One region of the Bacillus cereus group sp. RP37 genome, then DNA from elsewhere that is predicted to be linked to it. Evidence: riboswitches for the same ligand, from Rfam matches in the RefSeq annotation. Region 1 holds a riboswitch; the other holds the start of a gene.

Region 1 (5,910 bases):
TTTTCACAAATGTATATAAGTATTTCCCTTGCATCCTTATATGATACACCTTTCTTCTTATTTATATAAAGAAAAAAGGACTGGGAATTTTCCAGTCCTTTCCTTATACTTATTCACTTACCGGAAGTACAGCACCTTTATATTCTTTAGTAATAAAATCTTGAATTTCTTTTGAATGCAGTACTTCTACTAGCTCTTTAATTTCTTTTTTCTTCTCGTCACCTTTACGAACTGCAATAATATTTGCATACGGAGAATCTGATCCTTCAATCGCAATTGCATCTTTTGTTGGATTTAATTTCGCGTCAATTGCGTAGTTTGAATTAATAAATAGAGCATCACCTTCATTATTTTCATACAGCTTTGGTGACAATCCAGGCTCTACATCTGTTTTAAATTTTAAGTTTTTCGGATTTTCTACAACATCTTTTACTGTTGCTTTAACAACATCTACACCGTCTTTTAATTTAATCACGCCGCCTTTTTGTAATAGTGCTAACATACGGCCACGCTCCGCTACGTTATTACTCATAATCACTGTCCCGCCATCTGGCAAGTCTTTTAAGCTTTTATATTTCTTAGAATAGATACCCATTGGCTCTAAATGGATTTTTCCTGCGTTTACAATTTTATATCCTTTTTCTTGAATTTCTTTATTTAAATACGGAATGTGCTGAAAATAGTTCGCATCAATTTCTTTATCCGCTAACGCTTTATTCGGTAACACATAGTCTTGGAATTTTTTAATTTCTAATTTAATACCCTTTTTCTCTAATATTGGCTGTGCTTTTTCTAAAATAACAGCGTGCGGCACGTTAGAAGCTCCAACAACAAGCTTATTCTCATCTTTCCCCCCGCAAGCAGCTAATGTAAATACAGATAGCGCTGTAACAACTGACAGTAGAATCTTTTTCATATGATGTCCCCTTCTCCCCAATAGTTATGTAGTTAGAAAAAAGGGCCGGCATACACCAGCCCTTTTCAGCAATTATTCTTTTACAGGAACAACCGCTCCTTTATATTCTTTAGTAATAAAGTCTTCGATTTCTTTAGAATGCAATACTTCTACAAGTTCTTTAATCGCTTTTTTATCTTTATCACCTTTACGAACTACTAATACGTTTGCGTATGGAGAATCATCACCTTCAATTGCAATCGCATCTTTTTCTGGGTTTAATTTCGCATCAATTGCATAGTTCGAGTTAATTAAAACAGCGTCTCCTTCTTTATTGTTATACACTTGTGGTAACAAACCAGGCTCAATATCCGTTTTGAACTTTAAGTTTTTCGGATTATCTGCAATATCTTTTGGAGTTGCACTAACTGGATCTACTCCGTCTTTAATTTTTAAAATGCCTTCTTTTTGTAAAATTGCTAAACCACGTCCATGGTCAGTAACGGAATTACTCATAATAATTGTCGCCCCGTCTGGAAGTTCTTTTAAGCTCTTATATTTTTGAGAATATACACCAATTGGCTCTAAATGAATTTTCCCTGCTATTTCAAAATCATATTTTTTATCCTTAATTTCTTTTTCCAAATACGGAATGTGCTGGAAGTAGTTTGCATCTAAATCCTTATCCGCTAACGATTTATTTGGTAATACGTAGTCTTGGAATTTTTTAATTTCTAACTCAATTCCTTTTTTCTCTAATAAAGGTTTAGCCTTTTCTAAAATAACCGCATGCGGCACGTTAGAAGCCCCCACAACTAGTTTCTTTTCATCTTTATCTTTCCCGCCACAAGCAGCTAACCCAAAAATTGAAGTTGAAATAAGTGCTGTAAGTAATAATTTTTTCATTTGAAACATCCTCCCGTTTTTTATTATCGTTTATCTATTCGAGTCGTTACACGATCACCAATCCACTGAATGAAAAATACAACTAGTAATACACAAATTGTCGCAACGATTGTTACATCGTTATTTCCTCGTTGAAATCCTTCTAAATAAGCAAGTGTTCCAAGACCACCAGCACCAACAACTCCCGCCATTGCTGTATAGCCTACTAACGCAATTGTGGTAACCGTAATACCAGATACTAACGCTGGTAACGATTCTGGAATTAACACTTTCAAAATAATTGTGCTTGTTTTTGCTCCCATCGCTTTCGAAGCTTCAATTACACCTTTATCAATTTCACGAAGTGCGATTTCAACCATTCTCGCGTAAAATGGTGCCGCTCCAATAATTAAAGCTGGAAGTGCTGCACTCGCTCCAAGAATTGTTCCAAGCAGAATCTTTGTGAATGGGATTAATAAAATGATTAAAATAATGAACGGTATCGAGCGGAAAATGTTTACGAACGCTCCAATTGCCGTGTTAACCGCTTTGTTTTCCCATATATTATCTTTCGCTGTCATAAAGAGTAACAATCCTAAAATTAGTCCTAAAACAAATGTTGCAAGAGCGGCGATTGCCGTCATATATAACGTTTCACCAGTTGCTTCTAACATTTGATTCCAATCAACATTTGTGAGTAACTTATCCATGTGCAATCACCTCCAGCTCTACTTGATCTTGATGTATTCCCTCTATTGCTTGCTGAATCGCTGTTTCCTCACCATTTAAATGAACAACTAAACTACCGTAAGAACCATTATTCGTTTGTGCGATATTCCCTTGCAAAATGCTAACTTCTATATCACTGCGTTGCATCAATCTTTGAAGTACTGGTCTTTCTACAGCCTCACCGATAAACTGCAAACGAATTACTTTACCATCTGGATACTTTTCAATTAAACTTTCAATCGTTTCATTTGTATCTTCAGAATCCGTTAACTGCTGTACAAATCGTTTTGTAATATCTTTCTGTGGATTACGGAATACATCAAGTACTGGACCTGTTTCTACAATCTTTCCTTTCTCCATTACCGCAACACGATTACAAATCTTTCGAATCACGTGCATCTCGTGTGTAATGAGTACAATTGTTAAACCGAGACGCTTATTAATATCTAATAATAAATCTAAAATTTGATCTGTCGTTTCTGGATCAAGAGCTGACGTTGCTTCATCACATAAAAGTACTTGTGGGTTATTAGCTAACGCTCTTGCAATCCCAACGCGTTGCTTTTGTCCTCCGCTTAGCTGGGATGGATACGCGTCTCCTCTTCCTTCTAATCCAACAAGGTGAATTAACTCGTCAACACGTTTTCTTCTCACCGCCTTATCGACTCCTGCAATTTCAAGTGGGAACTCGATATTTTCACGTACAGTTCGTGACCAAAGTAAGTTGAAGTGCTGAAAAATCATTCCGATCTCTTGCCTTGCCTTACGAAGTTCGCTTCCTGTAATGGCTGAAATGACACGATTTGCAATTGTAATTTGTCCTGAAGTTGGTTTCTCTAGCTGATTGAATAATCTGATTAACGAACTTTTCCCAGCACCACTATATCCGATAACACCAAATATTTCGCCTTTCTCTATTTTTAAATTGGCGTTATCTACAGCAGTGACATCACCGCTTTTTGCTTTATATATTTTCTTTACATTCTCTAATAGAATCATGGTGTATCACCCCTTTTTTATTTGGATCGACTCCGCAATTTTTTATGTTTAATGCGTGTAGTCCACCGTTATCATTACTTTTATTATTTGAATGTCCTCCACATTCAAACAACAAAAAAACCTTTCCGCTTTAGAGAAGCAGAAAGGTTTATATGCGTATATAACAACATTATCCCTCTCTCTCATCTCTCAAAGCATTTGCTTTGCAGGAATTGGCACCATTTCAACATAAGTTGACGGTTGCCGGGCTTCACAGGGCACAGTCCCTCCACCTCTCTTGATAAGAGAAATCAGATTACATTTTCGTCTGATTTGTAATTTATGAAATTGTCTATATTTTATGAATTGAATTGTATCAATATCCATACACCATGTCAACAGAAATTTTCGCAAAAAATGAAACTTCAGAATTTTAAGCACCTACTGACATCGGTTTACATATATGAAACATCGATTCAACTAATAGCATCGTTCGATACGTTCCCGAATATTGTACACGTCCATCGTTCATTAACATTTGCAATCGTACATTGCCGTTCACCAATTGTTTTACATCTTCTTCATCAACACAAACGATTTGCTCCGTTCCTCTTTCCTCATGTAGCAGCTCTATATAATCTCTTGAAATTTGTAACGAACAACTTTCATCTCCAAAGCGAAAATTCACAGTTTTTTCTCCTTGTCTTAAAAGCGGCTCTAAATGATATTGACCATTAGCGTAATTTACAAATGATTGCAGCAAAGAATATAATTTCACCCTAAATCACATCCTTCATATCACTTTCTATTACACATACCATTCCCTCTCACTAAAGAGCAATCCTGTTACTTTCGCTCGACAAATACTGTAACCACCCTGCATCTCGACATATTTCCCAAGAAATATGTCGAGGCGGCAAAAACTTTGCCGCCTACTTTAATTCCGTATATAAATATTCAACCGAATGAAATGCATATATCTTCTTCATGAGTGTCCCATTTTCAAAAACAAGTAAACACGGTACACTTTCGATTCCATACTCTTTCGCTAAATGCGGAGCATAATTTAAATCTAACATTCCAATTTTCAAGTCTTCAATTGTCATCTCAACGACTGTTAACATCTTTTTTGCTAATTGGCATGTTCCACACATTGGAGTATATACATATAACACTGTTTTTTCTTCATTCTCTATTAGGGCTGTTGCTTCGGCTCCTGTCCAGTCAATCACTTCTATCATTCCTTACCGTAAATATTCTGTATAAACGTCAATGTCAGCTCCCCATAATACATTTGCTAAGTGTGAAGATGGCGCGGTTGCCACTTCCCGGTACGAGCGATCAATATAAATATGCTCTGCTTGCGGAAATTCTTTTCGAAATTGTTTCCTTAACTTTTCTCCAGCATCATCAGCATCCACTAGCACATATACTTCCTTATCAAAAAACTGATCAATGAGCTCATCCATTTTCGACAAACCAATTGTACCATTTGTACAAACAATTTCCACCGGTTCACGAATAATAGATTCAATCTTTCTTCTATCTGATTTACCTTCTACAATAATGACTTTTTCCACATAAATCATATGTCATCACCCGATCACCATATACTATACAACCTTTAACTTAGTATATAGTATATTCGTTATTTTCATGTTGTTTCCTGTTTATTTTTGCAAAAGAAAAGCGGAGCCGACTGTTCAGCCCTGTTGGCTAAGGTTCTTTCGTACAGAAGACGCTTTTTGTCTTCTCTTGCGGAAGATTCTTAGACATGAAGGACTAGGAGGTGGAGCTAGACAAAGAAAAGCGCAAGCGGCTCGTTCAGATTGTGAGGGGGATGGAGCTTCTGACGTAAAGGCGCTTTTTGCCTTGCAGGAAGAAGTGAAGCCACCGAACAATCTAGCCGCTGGAGCTAGATCATAATGAAAAGCGCAAACGAAAAAGTTTTTTCAAAAAATGTTCTCCTACACAATAATTAGTATATGATTCTACATTCATTATTTAACCCAAAATAAAAAAGGACAGCACAAAGGCTGTCCTTTAGTCGACTATAATTAGTCTTGGTTTGTCATTTCTGCATATTTTTCTGCAGTTAATAACTTCTCAACTTGGCTTGCATCAGAAAGTTCAACTTTAACCATCCATGCACCCTCGTATGGAGATTCGTTAACAAGTTCTGGTTGGTCACTTAATTCTTCGTTTACTGCTACAACTTTACCGCTTACAGGAGCGTATAACTCAGAAACTGTTTTAACAGATTCTACGCTTCCGAATGGCTCGTCAGCTTCGATTGTTGCACCTACTTCAGGAAGTTCAACGAATACGATATCGCCTAGCTCACCTTGTGCAAAGTGAGTAATACCGATAACAACTTCATTACCTTCAGTTTTTACCCATTCGTGTTCTTCAGAGTAACGTAA
Region 2 (5,910 bases), 2.3 Mb from region 1:
GGTTGCTGTTAAGATTATTGAAACGATGCAAGGTAGTTTAAAAATCCGAAGTCTCGTTAATAAAGGTACAACTTTGACAATTACATTGCCGAAATGTAATACGAACTCATCTGAAAACAAATAAAAAAGGAGCATAATTGCTCCTTTTTTATTTGTTTCGATACATAAGTATCTTCTATGTTTTTTTAGTTTACATTTGTGGAGACTAATTAGAAATTAGTACCCTCCGCCCCAGCAGCTGCATCCAACGATAATTAATAAAATAAATAACACAACTAGTAAAGCGAAACCTCCACCAAAACCACAAGAACCACCGTAACTCATATTTTCTCCTCCTTTTGGTTTGAAAACTAATAGGTAGTTGATCATTTTAACTGGTTCGTATTATACATTATGTGAATATCCCTTTTTTGAGCATGTCTACATAAAAATAAGTAAAAGCACTCATTTGAGAGTGCTTTAAAATGGATACCAAAAGTTTTGAAATACATGTAACTTTAAATATACTGCAATAATTAAAATAAAAACACCTACAAATAAAGCCATGAAATCCCCTTTTTTCGCTTTATTTGTATAAAACCATGTACGTTTATCCTTCTTTCCAAATCCTCTTAAATCCATTGCATTTGAAACTGTATCAATTCTATCTAGTGAATGAATAATTAGCGGCCAGAAAATTAAGACACGGTTTTTCATACGAATCCATAAACTTGCTTCACCTTTTTCAAAAGCTACTCCTCTCGCCTCTTGTGCATGTTTAATAACTTTATATTCGGACTGAATATCAGGTATATAGCGTAATGCAATATTTATTGCATAGGTAATCTTATAATGAATACGAAATTTACTTAAGCTACTCACAAATTCGCTTCGGTCAGTCGTATAAATAAATATAAGTGTAAATGGTAATAACGTAAAATACTTTAACGAAAGTGTAGCTGCATAAAATACGGTTTCGTATGTAATTGTTGCATATCCAATATACACAAATGAAGTATATGATCCGATTAATTCAGATCCATGGGTTGGTGTAATAAATAAAATCATGACAGAATTTAATAAACTAAATGTAAATATAACACTAAAAACAATAAAAATTTTACGAAATGGAATTTTAGCAACTAAAAGTCCGATACATCCAATCATAAATACAAATAGCAATATGCGAAAATCAAAAAATAAAAAAGTAAGTGTCATACAGAAAATAAATAACAACAATTTCACTGCTCCATCCATGCGATGAAAATATGTACTATACACCTTCCTCCCTCCTAATAACATCAAAATAAAGTTCTACAAACCTTTCAGGAAATGCAATCCCACTAAATTTAATTAGTTTGTATAAAGAACTTTCCCTTAGGTTCGCTCTTTGTAACGTTTCTAGATGCCCTAATACAATAGACGCGGTATTATTCGCAATAATTTTCCCTTCATGTAAAACTATCGCTCTGTCTGTATATTCCAATACGAGATTCATATCGTGTGTGATAAAAATAAACGATATTCCCTTTGCAGCTAATTTTCTAATAAACGACATAAACTGTTTATAGTGATAATAATCTTGTCCCGCTGTCGGTTCATCTAATATGATAAGTTTCGGATTTGTTGTTAGTACAGATGCAATTGTTAATCTCTTTTTTTGTCCATAACTTAACGCCTGAATTGGCCAGTTTCGAAATGGATACAAACCACAAACTTTTAACGCTTCTTCCGCTCTAAGCTTAATCTCTTCCTTTGAAACCCTTTTTAATTTTAATGTGAATGAAACTTCTTCTATAACAGTATGTTGTGTAATCGTATGATTTGGATTTTGCATCACATAAGATATAACCTCACCGCGTTTACGAATAGACCAAGAATTGATATTTACTCCATCAATTAAAATCCTATCATTTTTTGTTTTGTTTATCCCTATAAGACTATGAGCTAATGTTGATTTTCCAGCTCCATTATGGCCCAACAGTCCTACTATTTCCCCTTTATATAGAGAGAAATTTACATTGTCTAATACTTTTTGTTTATTAGGATATGAGAACGACAAATTCTCTACATTCAATAATTCATTTTTTGTAGGACTATCTTTATAAAAAGCTTGCTTCTCCATCCACTCATTTATTACGCTACTAACATTTTCCCTTTGAAGATTTTCAATTGGGTATATTACATCATTATTACTATCAAAATGTAATCTCTTTAATACTTCTATGTACATAGGCTCTCTTAAGCCAATAGATGGTAATATATTTGACGCTAAAATCTCTTCTGGTGTCCCTATGGCAACAATTTCACCTTCATCAATTAAAATAATTTTATCTAAATCCAGGTTTAACATTTCTTCTATTCGATGTTCAATAATTACAATTGTTTTATTATATTGTTTATGTATATCTTGAATAAGTTCTATTGTATGTAAGGCGCTTAGCGGATCCAAATTTGCTAACGGTTCATCGAACAATAATATATCAGCATTTGTCGTTAACAGACCTGCTAGAGAAACAGTTTGTTTTTGCCCTCCTGATAATTCATGTGGACTTTGTTTATGAAAAGTATGCATCTTTACCTTTTTTAATGCGTCCGAAACAATCTTTTTCATATCATCTTGATTTACACATTCATTTTCTAAATAAAAAGCTACATCTTCTTCTACTGTAAGGCCAATAAATTGAGCATCTTGATCTTGCAAAATTGTTCCTACTTGTTTACTCTGTTCAAATATACTCTCTTTCCTCGGATCTTTTCCGGCAATTAAAATATTACCAGTACTAAATCCTTCATAAGAAAATGGGATTAGCCCATTGATACAATGAGCTAACGTTGATTTCCCCGAACCGCTTCGTCCAGCAACTAGTACTTTTTCTCCAGGATATATATGAAATGTAATGTCTTTTACAGTAGGCTGTGCCGCATGCTCATATTGAAAGCTAAATTGTTCAAAAGAAATAATTGGTTGCATGTTAACATCCCTACTTTTCAATTTTTAAATGTGTATGTTTCTTATTAGATTTAGCTAGACCTATTGTAATTGGCAATCCGAGAACTAAAAATACAATAACATCGGCAATTGTTGCTCCTAATACTTGTATAACAATTTTGTCAAACGGTTCTCCCATCACAATAATATCGAATGCCCCAGCAAATATAATCGCAATGACAATACCAATTAACCCAGTAATGGCTAAATAAGAAATATCTCCCTTATTATACGTCCCGTTTTTCACACTAAAGCCAACTCTTTTTTGAATGAGTCCCATTGCAAGGCCGATAAGTCCTGAACTAATAACCCACCCCCACCAAATACCCCATCCAGCGATTGTATCTGTTACGATATGACCGATAAGTCCTATTAACAGTCCTGCTACTGGACCAAATAACGCTCCAAAAACAGTTAAAATAGCTAATGCAGGTTTAATAAATGTATTTGGTGCAATAGAAAATCCCCAAAGTCCTAATATCCCGTATAACGCTGATCCAATTCCGATTGCTGCTACTAACTTTGTTGATAATTTGTTCATTACAATTCCCCTCTCATATTAGTCAACTTTTATTACTCTATATTTATTTTAAAAATGAATTATGCATCGACACTCCCTTTCTATACAACAAAAAATGACCTCTTGCATAAGAGGTCATTTTCTTTCACGTTCAAGAATCCTCTTATCTCCAAAAAACACATTGTGTCCTCTGCGGAATTAGCACCTTCCTATGATTTTACATAGGGGTTGCTGAGGTTTCGTAGGGCCGTACCCTCCACCTCTCTGGATAAGTATTAATTTGTAATTCGTATTATGGCACTAAGAAAGATAAATTACAATAGTTTTCTAATTATTTTTATTTTTTGTTAAATAGCACATTTATATCATTGTATTCTTATCGGAATTATGAAATAATGAATTCAAAATTGTTTCGGGAGGAATGTATGATGAAAGTAATCGGTTTAATTGGTGGACTAAGTTGGGAATCTACATCGTTATACTATAAACATATTAATACACTTACACTTTCTCAATATGATCAAAATGCAAAGCTTGTTTTATATAGCATGGACTTTGGTGAAGTAACTACTTTGTTACAAAATCATCAATATGAAGAAGTGAAAAACGAATTAGTCACAGTTGCAAAAAAGGTTGAAAAATCCGGAGCTGATTGTTTATTAATGTGTTCCAATACGGTCCATTTATTTGCTGAAGAAGTAGAAAGTGCAATATCTATTCCACTTCTTCACATTGGTGATGTGAGTGCTAAAGAAGTGGTAGAACAAAATATAAAGCGTATCGGACTATTGGGTACGAAACAAACGATGGAACAAGACTTCTATAAATCACGTTTAGCGAATTATAATATTGAGACGATTATCCCAAATGAAGAGGAAAGAAATTTTATTCATCATGTTATTTTAAATGAATTAAGTAAAGGAATTATTTCAGAAACATCAAAAGAAAAACTATTACAAATTACAAAATCATTAATTCAAAATGGCGCAGAAGGTATATTACTAGGCTGTACTGAAATCCCTTTGCTTATTTCCCAAAACGACCTTACTGTTCCTGTTTTTGATACTGCTTTTTTACATGCAAATACTGCTGTGCAGTTTGCGGGATAATAATATAAAAGCATAAAGGTTGAACCTCTATGCTTTTATATTGTCCACACTATTTATTTAAAAGAGATTTAATAGCTGCAATTGCCTCATTTGAACCACCGCATTCTAAAAAACTATCATTTAGTTTTCGTATACCATGTTTATACTTTTCATTTGAAAGAACGTTTGTTACCGCTTCTTTTAAAGTTTGCGCATTAACATGCTCTTTCAATAACCTATGTGCTGCCTCAAGTTCAGTTAATCTTTGTGCTATCATCGGCTGGTCTTTATCATGTGGAATTATGATAAATGGGACATTAAAATAAATAGCATCGTGTACGCTATTCATGCCGCCATGTGTAATAAATACATCTGCTTCACTTAATATTTCTGATTGGGGTACGTATGGAGCAATTATAAAATTGTCTGGTGCTTGCTTTATTTTTGAAATATCATTTCGATCACCAATTGCCATTACGACTATCCCTTCAAAATTTGAGAAAGTATCAATACAAGTATTAAAGAATGGTTCGAGCCCTTCAAGTAGTGTCCCCATTGAAATATAAATAACTTTCTTATCTTTAAGCAATTCAAGTGGAAACTCTACATTTGTTTTACGATTTGAAATACTCGGCCCAATAAAAATGTTATTTTCTCCGAACAAATCACTATCAGGTTGAAAATAACGACTTGTGTACACGAGTGAGATATCTCCCTTATTATGCATAAATTGAAGATTATTTTTAGGCTTTACTCCAAATTCATGTTCCATTTGACATAGTAACTTTTCAGAACGTTCATCGGGTCGGAATTGTATTTCTGCATTTGGATGAAAAGGTAAAGTCTCCAATAATTTTGGAGGAATTAAAAATATAGGAGAAGAAAGTACGCCTGGAATTTGTAAATACTCCTTTACTAACTCTCCAGCACCAAATATATCGTAAATTACGAAATCAAAATTTATGCTTTCACTTAATTGTTTCGTAATTTCTAATATATATAAAGAAGTTTGAACATGTACATGAAAGAAAGAATTCAGCCCATATGAAGTTTCACTATCAATAGAAATCTCCTTTAATAAATCTGGATGGGTATATACAGTTGCTCCCAAATCTTCAATTCTGCCTTTAAAGTGTTCTGTTGTAATATAATGTACGTAATCACCCCGTTCAGTAAAGGCCTTGACTAAACTTAATGTAGGATTTACATGTCCCTCTGCCGGGAAATTAACCACTAAAATATTTAGCACTTGTTACTCACTCCTTACATTTCAATGCTCTTATTAATCATATTATAATTATTACCGTCACCCTCCCCCTAATAGTCCTAAT

The links. A riboswitch is a leader RNA that binds a small molecule or an ion and turns the genes downstream of it on or off. The one in region 1 is predicted to bind S-adenosylmethionine.
Region 2: linked by a shared signal. The riboswitch ahead of QCI44_RS14970 (ECF-type riboflavin transporter substrate-binding protein) and the one ahead of QCI44_RS02405 (methionine ABC transporter ATP-binding protein) in region 1 are both predicted to bind S-adenosylmethionine.

The regions. Positions count from the first base shown of each region.
Region 1 is NZ_JARVHP010000001.1:485,332-491,241, reverse strand. Features, by position in the region: gene metQ (methionine ABC transporter substrate-binding lipoprotein MetQ) at 110-916, opposite strand; gene metQ (methionine ABC transporter substrate-binding lipoprotein MetQ) at 989-1,801, opposite strand; gene QCI44_RS02410 (methionine ABC transporter permease) at 1,825-2,490, opposite strand; gene QCI44_RS02405 (methionine ABC transporter ATP-binding protein) at 2,483-3,508, opposite strand; SAM riboswitch class I at 3,688-3,795, opposite strand; gene QCI44_RS02400 (hypothetical protein) at 3,921-4,265, opposite strand; gene QCI44_RS02395 (thioredoxin family protein) at 4,420-4,728, opposite strand; gene QCI44_RS02390 (toprim domain-containing protein) at 4,732-5,076, opposite strand; gene gcvH (glycine cleavage system protein GcvH) at 5,545-5,910, opposite strand, start outside.
Region 2 is NZ_JARVHP010000001.1:2,800,366-2,806,275, forward strand. Features, by position in the region: gene QCI44_RS14950 (sensor histidine kinase) at 1-124, shown strand, start outside; gene QCI44_RS14955 (YjcZ family sporulation protein) at 217-324, opposite strand; gene QCI44_RS14960 (energy-coupling factor transporter transmembrane component T family protein) at 460-1,260, opposite strand; gene QCI44_RS14965 (ABC transporter ATP-binding protein) at 1,253-2,953, opposite strand; gene QCI44_RS14970 (ECF-type riboflavin transporter substrate-binding protein) at 2,964-3,512, opposite strand; SAM riboswitch class I at 3,652-3,766, opposite strand; gene QCI44_RS14975 (aspartate/glutamate racemase family protein) at 3,917-4,600, shown strand; gene QCI44_RS14980 (macrolide family glycosyltransferase) at 4,650-5,828, opposite strand.